3 regions of the Shewanella sp. ISS20 genome follow, and region 3 is predicted to be linked to each of the others. Evidence: predicted binding sites of a transcription regulator. Region 3 holds the regulator's gene; each other region holds the start of a gene.
The links. Region 3 encodes sigma-54, which starts transcription at its own class of promoters, with help from an activator protein. Its sites were predicted from a motif close to GTTGGCACGNNNNTNGNNT; they were not measured.

Region 1: glnA (glutamate--ammonia ligase) is a predicted target of sigma-54. The motif match lies at 1,979-1,997, and genes of this name have one in related genera.
Region 2: AC1HDP_RS05845 (DUF3192 domain-containing protein) is a predicted target of sigma-54. The motif match lies at 1,604-1,622, and genes of this name have one in related genera.

Annotation. Positions count from the first base shown of each region.
Region 1 covers NZ_JAWRZK010000001.1:3,188,785-3,192,070, forward strand. The annotation lists gene AC1HDP_RS14495 (hypothetical protein) at 1-408, shown strand, start outside; gene glnA (glutamate--ammonia ligase) at 483-1,892, opposite strand; gene typA (translational GTPase TypA) at 2,293-3,286, shown strand, end outside.
Region 2 covers NZ_JAWRZK010000001.1:1,277,571-1,280,856, reverse strand. The annotation lists gene AC1HDP_RS05855 (Y-family DNA polymerase) at 1-933, opposite strand, end outside; gene AC1HDP_RS05850 (LexA family protein) at 921-1,325, opposite strand; gene AC1HDP_RS05845 (DUF3192 domain-containing protein) at 1,672-2,043, shown strand; gene AC1HDP_RS05840 (GFA family protein) at 2,178-2,567, shown strand; gene AC1HDP_RS05835 (class I SAM-dependent DNA methyltransferase) at 2,778-3,286, shown strand, end outside.
Region 3 covers NZ_JAWRZK010000001.1:3,441,058-3,444,343, reverse strand. The annotation lists gene lptA (lipopolysaccharide transport periplasmic protein LptA) at 1-412, shown strand, start outside; gene lptB (LPS export ABC transporter ATP-binding protein) at 412-1,143, shown strand; gene AC1HDP_RS15615 (RNA polymerase factor sigma-54) at 1,249-2,817, shown strand; gene hpf (ribosome hibernation promoting factor) at 2,846-3,133, shown strand; gene ptsN (PTS IIA-like nitrogen regulatory protein PtsN) at 3,136-3,286, shown strand, end outside.

The sequences.
Region 1 (3,286 bases), 250 kb from region 3:
CAAAAGCAAGCGTTAGCCGAGGGCTGGGCCAATGAAGGTCAGCTAGCTGATGCAAGGCGCGCTTTATGGCAGCAAGCCCGAGATGAATTAACAGAGGCTGAATACATCCATGGGCTTCACGGCGCGCAGTTACCTAATGTAATGCTTGTTAGTCATGCCAGCCCTGAATTGGTGTCTACTGACGGGGTTGCTCGCGGTGATGTGTTATTAACGATAAACGGTGTGCGGGTGTTTAGTCGTGATGATATGCAGCGGCAATTGCTAAATATTGATAGTAGCGCGAGTGTTGAAGTGACGCTTAATCAGCAAGGTAAGACTATCAGCTTAGTGGTAACTGATTTCAATAAGAATATTGAGTTTTATGGCGACTCAATCGCTTTAGATAAAATGCCAATATTGAGTAATTAAGATTTTTTAAGTGTTACCTCTGTGAGATAAAAAAAGCCCTGCACCGCAGGGCTTTTTTGTCTTAATTCAACTAATTACAAGCTGTAATACATTTCGAACTCAAGTGGGTGCGTGGTGCGAGCAACGCGCTCAGCTTCAGCAGTTTTCAGGGTAATGTACGAATCAATGAAGTCATTGCTAAATACGCCGCCACGAGTTAAGAACTCACGGTCTGCATCTAAGTGCGCTAATGCATCTTCCAGTGAACGTGCCACCTGCGGGATTTCTGCTGCTTCTTCTGGTGGTAAGTCATACAAGTCTTTATCCATAGCTTCGCCTGGATGGATCTTGTTTTGAATACCATCAAGTCCTGCCATCAACAGGGCCGCAAAGCCTAAGTATGGGTTGGCATGTGGATCTGGGAAGCGCGCTTCAATGCGACGACCCTTAGGGCTTGGTACTACTGGAATACGGATTGAGGCGCTGCGGTTACGGGCAGAGTATGCCAACATCACAGGCGCTTCAAAATGCGGTACTAAGCGCTTATAAGAGTTAGTGCTTGGGTTAGTGAAAGCATTGATGGCGCGAGCATGCTTAATAATACCGCCAATGTAGAACAGAGCTAATTCACTTAACCCTGCGTACTTGTCGCCAGCAAATAAGTTAACGCCATCTTTAGACAGTGACTGGTGCACGTGCATGCCGCTACCGTTATCGCCTACGATTGGCTTAGGCATGAAAGTTGCGGTCTTACCATAGGCGTGAGCCATGTTATGAACCACATACTTAAGAATTTGAATTTCGTCGGCTTTTTTAGTTAGGGTATTAAAGCGAGTCGCAATTTCGTTTTGACCTGCAGTCGCCACTTCATGGTGATGCGCTTCAACCACTTGACCCATTTCTTCCAGCACTAAACACATAGCGCTACGTAAGTCTTGTGATGAGTCCACAGGTGCTACTGGGAAGTAACCGCCTTTGACCATAGGGCGATGGCCAGTGTTGCCGCCTTCATAGCTAGTGCCTGAGTTCCATGCCGCTTCTTTGGCATCAATTTTTACGAAACAGCCTGACATGTCAGTACCAAAACGGACATCGTCAAACAGGAAAAATTCTGGCTCTGGACCGACTAATACGGTATCAGCAATGCCGGTAGCGCGCAGATACTCTTCCGCTTTCTTAGCGATAGAGCGTGGGTCACGGTTGTAACCTTGCATTGTGCCTGGCTCTAAAATGTCACAGCGGATCAGTGCAGTAGTTTCTTCGGTGAACGGATCTAACAAGAAAGTGTCTGGATCTGGCATTAACACCATGTCAGATTCATTGATGCCTTTCCAACCTGCAATCGATGAACCATCAAACATTTTTCCGTCTTCAAAAAAGTCGGCATCTACTTGATGGGTAGGAATAGTCACGTGCTGTTCTTTACCTTTGGTATCGGTAAAACGTAAATCAACAAATTTTACTTCGTGTTCTGCTAATTGTTGTAAAACTGCTTCATACGACATTGTTTAAGCCTCCGGTAGGGTAAAGCACTCACTAATCAATTTATTATTGTCTGCCTAAATGGCTTTCGACAGGGTTAGCCAATATAAAGCGAAAGTCGTGCCAATTATCTAAGTTATTGTTTATATTGTGTTTGGCGGTTATTGTTGAGCAAGGTTGACTCGGTTTGCACCAATATGGTGCGCACGATGATATATTTTGGGGCAGGAGCAGATAACTTCACCATTAGGGTGCATTTGGGAGCAGATGAGCGAGCTGGCGAAGGTTTCCATGAGTGGCCAAAAAATAATCCTGTGCGGCAAGGCTCCCGTAGAGTAGAATGTACCACTTTTTATTGCAACCACTATACTGTTTAGCGGTGGCAAATGCCCTTAATGTTTTTGATGGTAAGAGGTTTTATCTGTGCTAGAAAAATTACGTAACATCGCAATCATTGCGCACGTTGACCATGGTAAAACGACCTTGGTTGATAAGCTGCTGGGTCAGTCAGGTACTCTGGCGACTCGTGGCGAAGCAACAGAGCGAGTAATGGACTCCAACGATCTGGAAAAGGAACGTGGGATCACGATTCTGGCAAAGAACACTGCCATCAAATGGAATGATTACCGTATTAACATCGTTGACACTCCTGGTCACGCCGATTTCGGTGGTGAAGTAGAGCGTGTTATGTCGATGGTTGATTCAGTATTATTGCTGGTTGATGCGGTTGATGGTCCTATGCCACAAACTCGCTTCGTGACTCAGAAAGCTTTTGCTCAAGGTCTGAAGCCAATCGTTGTTATCAACAAGATTGACCGTCCAGGCGCTCGTCCTGATTGGGTTATCGATCAAGTATTCGACCTGTTCGATAACTTAGGCGCTACCGATGAGCAGTTGGACTTCCCAATTGTTTATGCTTCTGCATTAAACGGTTTCGCGACTTTGGATCCGGATGTTGCTAGCGATGACATGACTCCACTGTTCCAAACTATCATTGATCGTGTATCTCCTCCAGATGCAGACAGTGACGGTGCCTTCCAGATGCAGATTTCTCAGCTGGATTACAACTCATACGTGGGTGTTATCGGTATCGGCCGTATTAACCGTGGTAGCATCAAAACTAACCAACAGGTAAGTATTGTTGGTGCTGATGGTAAAGTTCGTAACGGTAAAATGGGCCAAGTATTAGGTTACATGGGTCTGGATCGTCACGAAGTTGAAGTTGCTAACGCTGGAGACATCGTAGCTATCACCGGTTTAGGCGAACTGAAGATTTCTGATACCATATGTGCTGCTGGCGCTGTAGAAGCTATGAAGCCACTGTCTGTTGATGAGCCTACTCTGACCATGACTTTCCAAGTAAACACTTCTCCGTTTGCTGGTAAAGAAGGTAAGTATGTAACTTCACGTAATATTC
Region 2 (3,286 bases), 2.2 Mb from region 3:
GGTAAAGCGAATCGTACTGTGTAGACTCACGGGCTTATCATCAAAAGGAGAGTTCGCCGCAAAAATAGTCATGACCTTACATAGCGAACCTTGACGCCTAGCTTTGGCAGCCGCTATGGCTGTGTGTTTACATAAGGCTTGCCTTAATGGCTCAAGTGCTGTGATGCGCTTACCCATACTACGCGTTGAAAAAATTTGCTGCTTATCGGCTCTGGCAGTCGCAAATTGTTTGCACTCCTCGCCGTTGAGCTCACGCACAGTGCGTTCGATTTCAACGCTGAATTGCTTTTTGGCGAGACCTGCGGGCATATTGGCCAGTTGATAGGCTGTGTGGATATTCATTAATGCCAAGCGTTTGCTGATACGACGACCAATGCCCCAAACATCGGCTGCCGCCATTTGTGTTAATATCTGCCGTCGTTGGTGGTCATTATCAAGCACGCATACCCCGTGATAGCCTTCAAGTTTTTTCGCGGCATGATTGGCAACTTTAGCTAAGGTCAGCGTTGGGGCTATACCCACGCACACGGGCAGGCGGCATTCCTTCCAGACAGTGCGTCTAATTTGCTGGGCGTGAGTCGTTAAGCAAGGAATGGCGGGGTAACTGCGCTTAAAAGATACAAAGGATTCATCAATAGAGTATACGAATTGCTCAGGGGCGAAACGGCCTATGACTTGCATCATTTTGCTCGATAAATCGCTATAGAGTTCGTAGTTGGACGATAGGGCAATCACACCTTGTTTTTGGCACAATTCCCGCACTTCAAAGTAGGGCACAAATTTTTTAATGCCCACATTCAGCGCCGCGCGATTGGCCGCGACCACACAACCATCATTATTTGATAGCACTATGATGGGCTTATTGCGCCATGCGGGATTAAAAACTTGCTCAGCGCTGCAATAAAACGCATTGGCATCAATTAGTCCGTACATAGCTTGCAGGGCCGATGGCAACGAATAGAACGGGTGACCACGCCTTCAATGGAAAACTGATCGTGCTGATGAATTTCCATGGGCTGACATTCGAGATTCGCTGATAACAACATGCGCCGCTGTTTATCTAGCTGTTTACACACAAATTCACCGTTAAAATTGGCAACAATGATGTCGCCGTGTTGGGCATTAACGTGGCGATCGACAATTAAAATATCCCGGTCGAAAATGCCAAAACCTTCCATCGAGTGACCTGCGGCTACGCCTAAAAAGGTGGCACTTGGATGTTGAATGAGTAACTCATCGAGCTTAAGCCCTAGTTGGCGGTATTCTTCGGCTGGGCTTTCAAAGCCAGTAATGCCAGCGCGAGCAAAGATAGGAATGATTTTCATAATAGAGAAACTGTTTTTATATACAGTATTATGCTAGCAGTTTACAGAGAGATAGCAAGCGATAATCCCGAGGCTTAAGGATGAAGGTCAAGGTTATTGTCATCATAAATATAAGCACGATTAATTGAATTTATTGCTGATTTTAAAAATGAACTGCGCGGATAATGCGGTTTTGTGCTATTCACCACAAAGTAACTAAAAGCACCAAGTAGTGAATATCTAAAGGCTGGCAATTGGGGGCTTACTTAACAATTCCATATAAAATCAGTAATTTAAGTTTTGGCATTAGATTTGCTATTTGATGTTCTCTTTATTGCGATTAACCATTTATTCAAGGATATCAATAATGAATCATCAAAAATCACCACTAGTCTTAGTTGCTCTCTTGAGTGTGAGTTTAAGTGCTTGTGTCATCAACGTCGGTAGTGATGAAGACACAGGTTGGCAAAAACAAGAAAAGTTGAATCGGCAGCATGTGGCTAATTTAGGCGTGGGAATGAAACTTGATGTGGTGAAACAAATGTTAGGCTCACCTGATTTTAGTGAAGCCTATCCTGACGGTGCGGCGCAAGTGGAAGTGTTATTTTATCGAACCCAAAGGCGCCATGATGATGGTAAAACTACCTTAGATGAATGCACGCCGTTAGTGTTTAATAATGGCAGCCTTATTGGTTGGGGTAATACGGCCTATAGCCAGGTGACAACCGCTAAGCTTTAATATCTGTGGTCACTCAGCAAATGGTAAGTCACTTCACTCATTCCATTATGCTGACGCGTAAGGCTTGCCTAGCGAGTAGTGATAGTCATAGCAGGCAGGGCGGGACACCAAGGTTAACCAATAAGTGAGGCAATATGTATCAAGGTCGGTGTTTATGTGGACAAGTGCATTTTAGTATTGAGGGCGAATTAGGGGCTGCCGATATTTGCCATTGTCGTCAATGTCGGCAATGGACGGGTCATGTATTGGCGAGCACTGAAGTGGCGCGCAGTGCCTTGACTATTACCGGCCTTGAGCATCTGCAATGGTTTCAATCGTCAGTTAAGGTGCGGCGCGGCTTTTGCCGCCATTGTGGCTCAAGTTTGTTTTTTGACCCACTAGACACTCAAAAACATCAGTGGATAGGCGTGGCTTTGGGGGCTATCGAAGATAAAACCCATATCACTATCGGTAAGCATATTTTTGTGGCCGAGAAGGGCGATTATTATCAAATCTGTGACGGCGCGCCGCAGCACGATCATTAGTGTTCTGGCAAAAAGCGTTAGTCAGCGGATCAACACCATGGTGAGAAAAGGCCGTTAGAGGGCGATAACCCGTATTAGCCATATCCGCCGGCCTTAATGCGGCGAGGCCCTTAGGCTTTATTCTTGGTCTTGCGAATCTATTTTTAGTTCTAGGTAAACTGATATATGATGCGCGCCCCTAGTGAGGCTTGAGCACTCTATTTCGTCATGATGTCCACCAATGCGCTTTATACAGATTTATCCGGTTATTACGATTTAATGTGTTGTGATATCAATTATCACGCGCAAAGTAATAGCATTGTCCGCTTGCATCAATTATTTGGTAATCAAGGTAAACAGCACTTAGATTTGGCGTGTGGCACCGGGCCGCATATCCGTCATTTTATTGATTTTGGATATCAATCCAGTGGCTTAGACATTAATCAGCCTATGATTGACTTGGCCATGGCGCGTTGCCCCGAAGCGCAGTTCAGTGTGCAAGACATGACAAACTTTACCGTTGAGCACTCACAAGATTTGATCACCTGTTTTCTATATTCCATTCATTACAGCGGCAATACCGAGCGACTATTAGCCTGTATTCAAAAAGTGCATGCATCGCTCAATGATGGTGGGGTATTTTGTTTTAACTCCGTTGATAAAGATAAAATAAACAATAACTTATTTATTCGTCATCACACAGATTTTGAGCAGCATCAGTTTGAATTTGAGTCTAGCTG
Region 3 (3,286 bases):
CATTAAGATCCATGCCAAAGAATTAAACGCCAGCAGTAATCCAGATGGCATGACAGTATTAGTGGCGCACGGCACGCCAGCCACTTACTCGCAAATTCTTGAAAATAACCTGCGCGCGACCGCTAGCGCCAATGAAATTCAATACAACATGAGTAAGCGCATTATGACCTTAATTGGCAATGCTACCATTGAGCAAGCAGGCAGTAAGGTTAGTGCCGAAAAAATCGTTTATAACATTGAAAAACAACAATTAATGGCTGAAGGTGATAAGCAAAAAGACGAGCGAGTCATTACTATCATCAAACCAGAAAGCTTTAGAGATGACTTGCCAAGCAAAGACGATGGCAAGTTTAAACTACTAAAAACTAGCCAGTCGGTCGACTCAAAGAATAACGAGGGGCAATCTCAATAATGACAAGCTTGACTCTTAGGGCTGAGCATCTCGCCAAAAGTTATAAAAGCCGACAGGTAGTTAAAGATGTGAGCTTAACCGTCAAAACCGGCCAAATTGTCGGCTTATTAGGCCCTAACGGTGCTGGCAAAACCACCACCTTTTATATGGTGGTCGGGCTGGTAAAAAGTGATAAAGGCCATATTTTCATTAATGATGAAGATTTGACGCAAGACCCTATGCATTTACGAGCACGTAAAGGCATAGGTTACTTGCCGCAAGAAGCCAGCATTTTTAGAAAACTAACCGTCTATCAAAATATTATGGCGGTGCTGCAAACCCGTAAAGAGCTCAATAGCGATGAGCGTGAAGCGCAGCTAGAGCATTTACTGGAAGAGTTTCATATTACCCATATTCGCGATTCGCAAGGTATGTCGTTATCGGGTGGTGAACGGCGTCGGGTTGAAATTGCTAGAGCATTAGCCGCCAATCCTAAGTTTATTCTGCTCGATGAGCCATTTGCAGGGGTTGATCCCATTTCAGTGATCGACATTAAAAAGATCATTGAACAACTCAAAAGCCGCGGGCTTGGGGTGTTAATCACTGACCATAACGTCCGTGAAACCTTAGACGTCTGTGAGCATGCCTATATTGTTAGTCATGGTGAATTGATTGCAGAAGGTACCCCCGCTGAAATATTAGATAACCAGCAAGTGCGCGCAGTGTACTTAGGTGAACAATTCAGGCTATAGTTAACTTTAACAAGGCGATCAGTAAGGTCGTCTTTTACTTTGTGATATACGCTTATTATTCAGTGTTTTCCATCACAACTCTCATAAGTAGGGATAGCGGTAATTATGAAAGCGTCACTCCAGCTTAGACTGGGTCAGCAACTTACCATGACTCCGCAATTGCAGCAGGCCATTCGTCTGCTGCAATTATCATCCATGGAACTCCAGCAGGAAATTCAGCAAGCGCTGGAGTCTAATCCGCTATTAGAATTGGATGAAGAGCAATATGATCCCATCCAAGCCGCGACGGAAGGCAACGAGTTTGATGTCACTCACGTTAAGAGTCAGGACAAAGAACTAGAAACCAATGACAACAATACAGCAGACAGCAGCGACATGAGTTATGAAGCTGATGCCGTTGAAGCTGACTCCTATGAAGTCGATATGGAGCGCGATAGCTCAAGTGTCGATACTAGTGATGCCCTCACCCAAGAAACTATGCCAGAAGAGCTGCCTTTTGATAGCAGTTGGGATGAAGTGTTTACCGCAACTAGTAACACAGGCTCTGGTAATCTGCGCGATGATGACATGCCGTTTCAAGGTGAAACCTGCGAAGGCTTGTATGAGCATTTAGAATGGCAAAAGAATCTGACTCCGTTTAGCGATACCGATCGCGCCATTGCAACCACTATTATTGAAGCGATTGATGAACGCGGTTATCTCACCTTATCGACTGCTGAAATTCTGGATGCCATTAGTGATGATGACGATATAGAGCTTGATGAAGTGGAAGCGGTTCTTAAACGGATTCAGCATTTTGATCCCATAGGTGTCGGCGCCCGAGATTTGCGCGAATGTTTACTTATTCAGCTGTCGCATTTTAATGAAAACACACCATATTTAGCGGAAGCTAGACTGCTGATTGATGAACATTTGGATGTCTTAGCCGCCAAAGATTTTCGTTTATTAATGCGAAAAACTCGGCTCAAAGAAGATGATGTCAAATATGCGCTGCAACTGATCCAGACCTTAAATCCGCGCCCCGGCTCGTTAATTACGCCAAATAGCGATGAGTACGTGATCCCTGATGTATCGGTCAGCAAAAAAAATGGTCGTTGGGTTGTAGAGCTCAATCCCGATAATATGCCTAAACTGAATGTGAACCAGCATTATGCCGCCATGGCTCGCAGCAGTCGCAATCAAGCCGATAGTCAGTTTATTCGCGGCCACTTGCAAGAAGCCAAATGGTTTATTAAAAGTTTAGAGAGTCGCAATGATACGCTTCTAAAGGTGGCGACTTGCATAGTTGAGTTCCAGCAAGGTTTCTTTGAGTTTGGTGAAGAAGCGATGAAACCTATGGTTCTTAATGATATAGCTGAAGCCGTTGAAATGCATGAATCGACGATTTCACGGGTAACGACTCAAAAATATATGCATACCCCTAAGGGAATTTTTGAATTAAAGTACTTTTTCTCTAGCCATGTAGGCACGGATGACGGCGGAGAATGCTCCTCTACAGCAATTAGAGCCTTTATCAAGAAGCTAGTCGCTGCAGAAAACCAAAAGAAACCACTGAGTGACAGTAAAATGGCTCAGCTTTTGGCAGAACAGGGAATTAACGTTGCACGGCGCACCATAGCCAAATATCGAGAAGCTATGTTGATCCCACCGTCCAATCAGCGTAAAAGTTTATAACCCACCATCTCACTGGAGGCAGGCATCTATGCAAATTAATCTGACAGGGCACCACGTAGAAGTAACCGATTCGTTACGCGAGTATGTTGAAAACAAGTTCACAAAGCTTGAACGTCATTTTGAACAGATCAATAATGTGCATGTTGTTTTAAATGTTGAAAAAAATCAGCAGATTGCTGAAGCCAAGCTACTAGTGAGTGGTGGTGAAATATTCGCTACCTCCGAACATCAAGATATGTACGCCGCGATTGACGCCCTGATAGATAAGTTGGACCGTCAAGTCATTAAACACAAAGAGAAATTAATAAAACATTAACGATGGAACTCAGTACCATCCTGCGACCAGAGTGCACTACCTGTGCCACTCCGGGCAGTAAGAAAAAGGGGCTTGAGCTTGTCAGTGATCTAGTGGCAGCTCAATACCCCAACCTATCTTCCCAAGAAATTTTTGAGAGCCTATTAGCTCGCG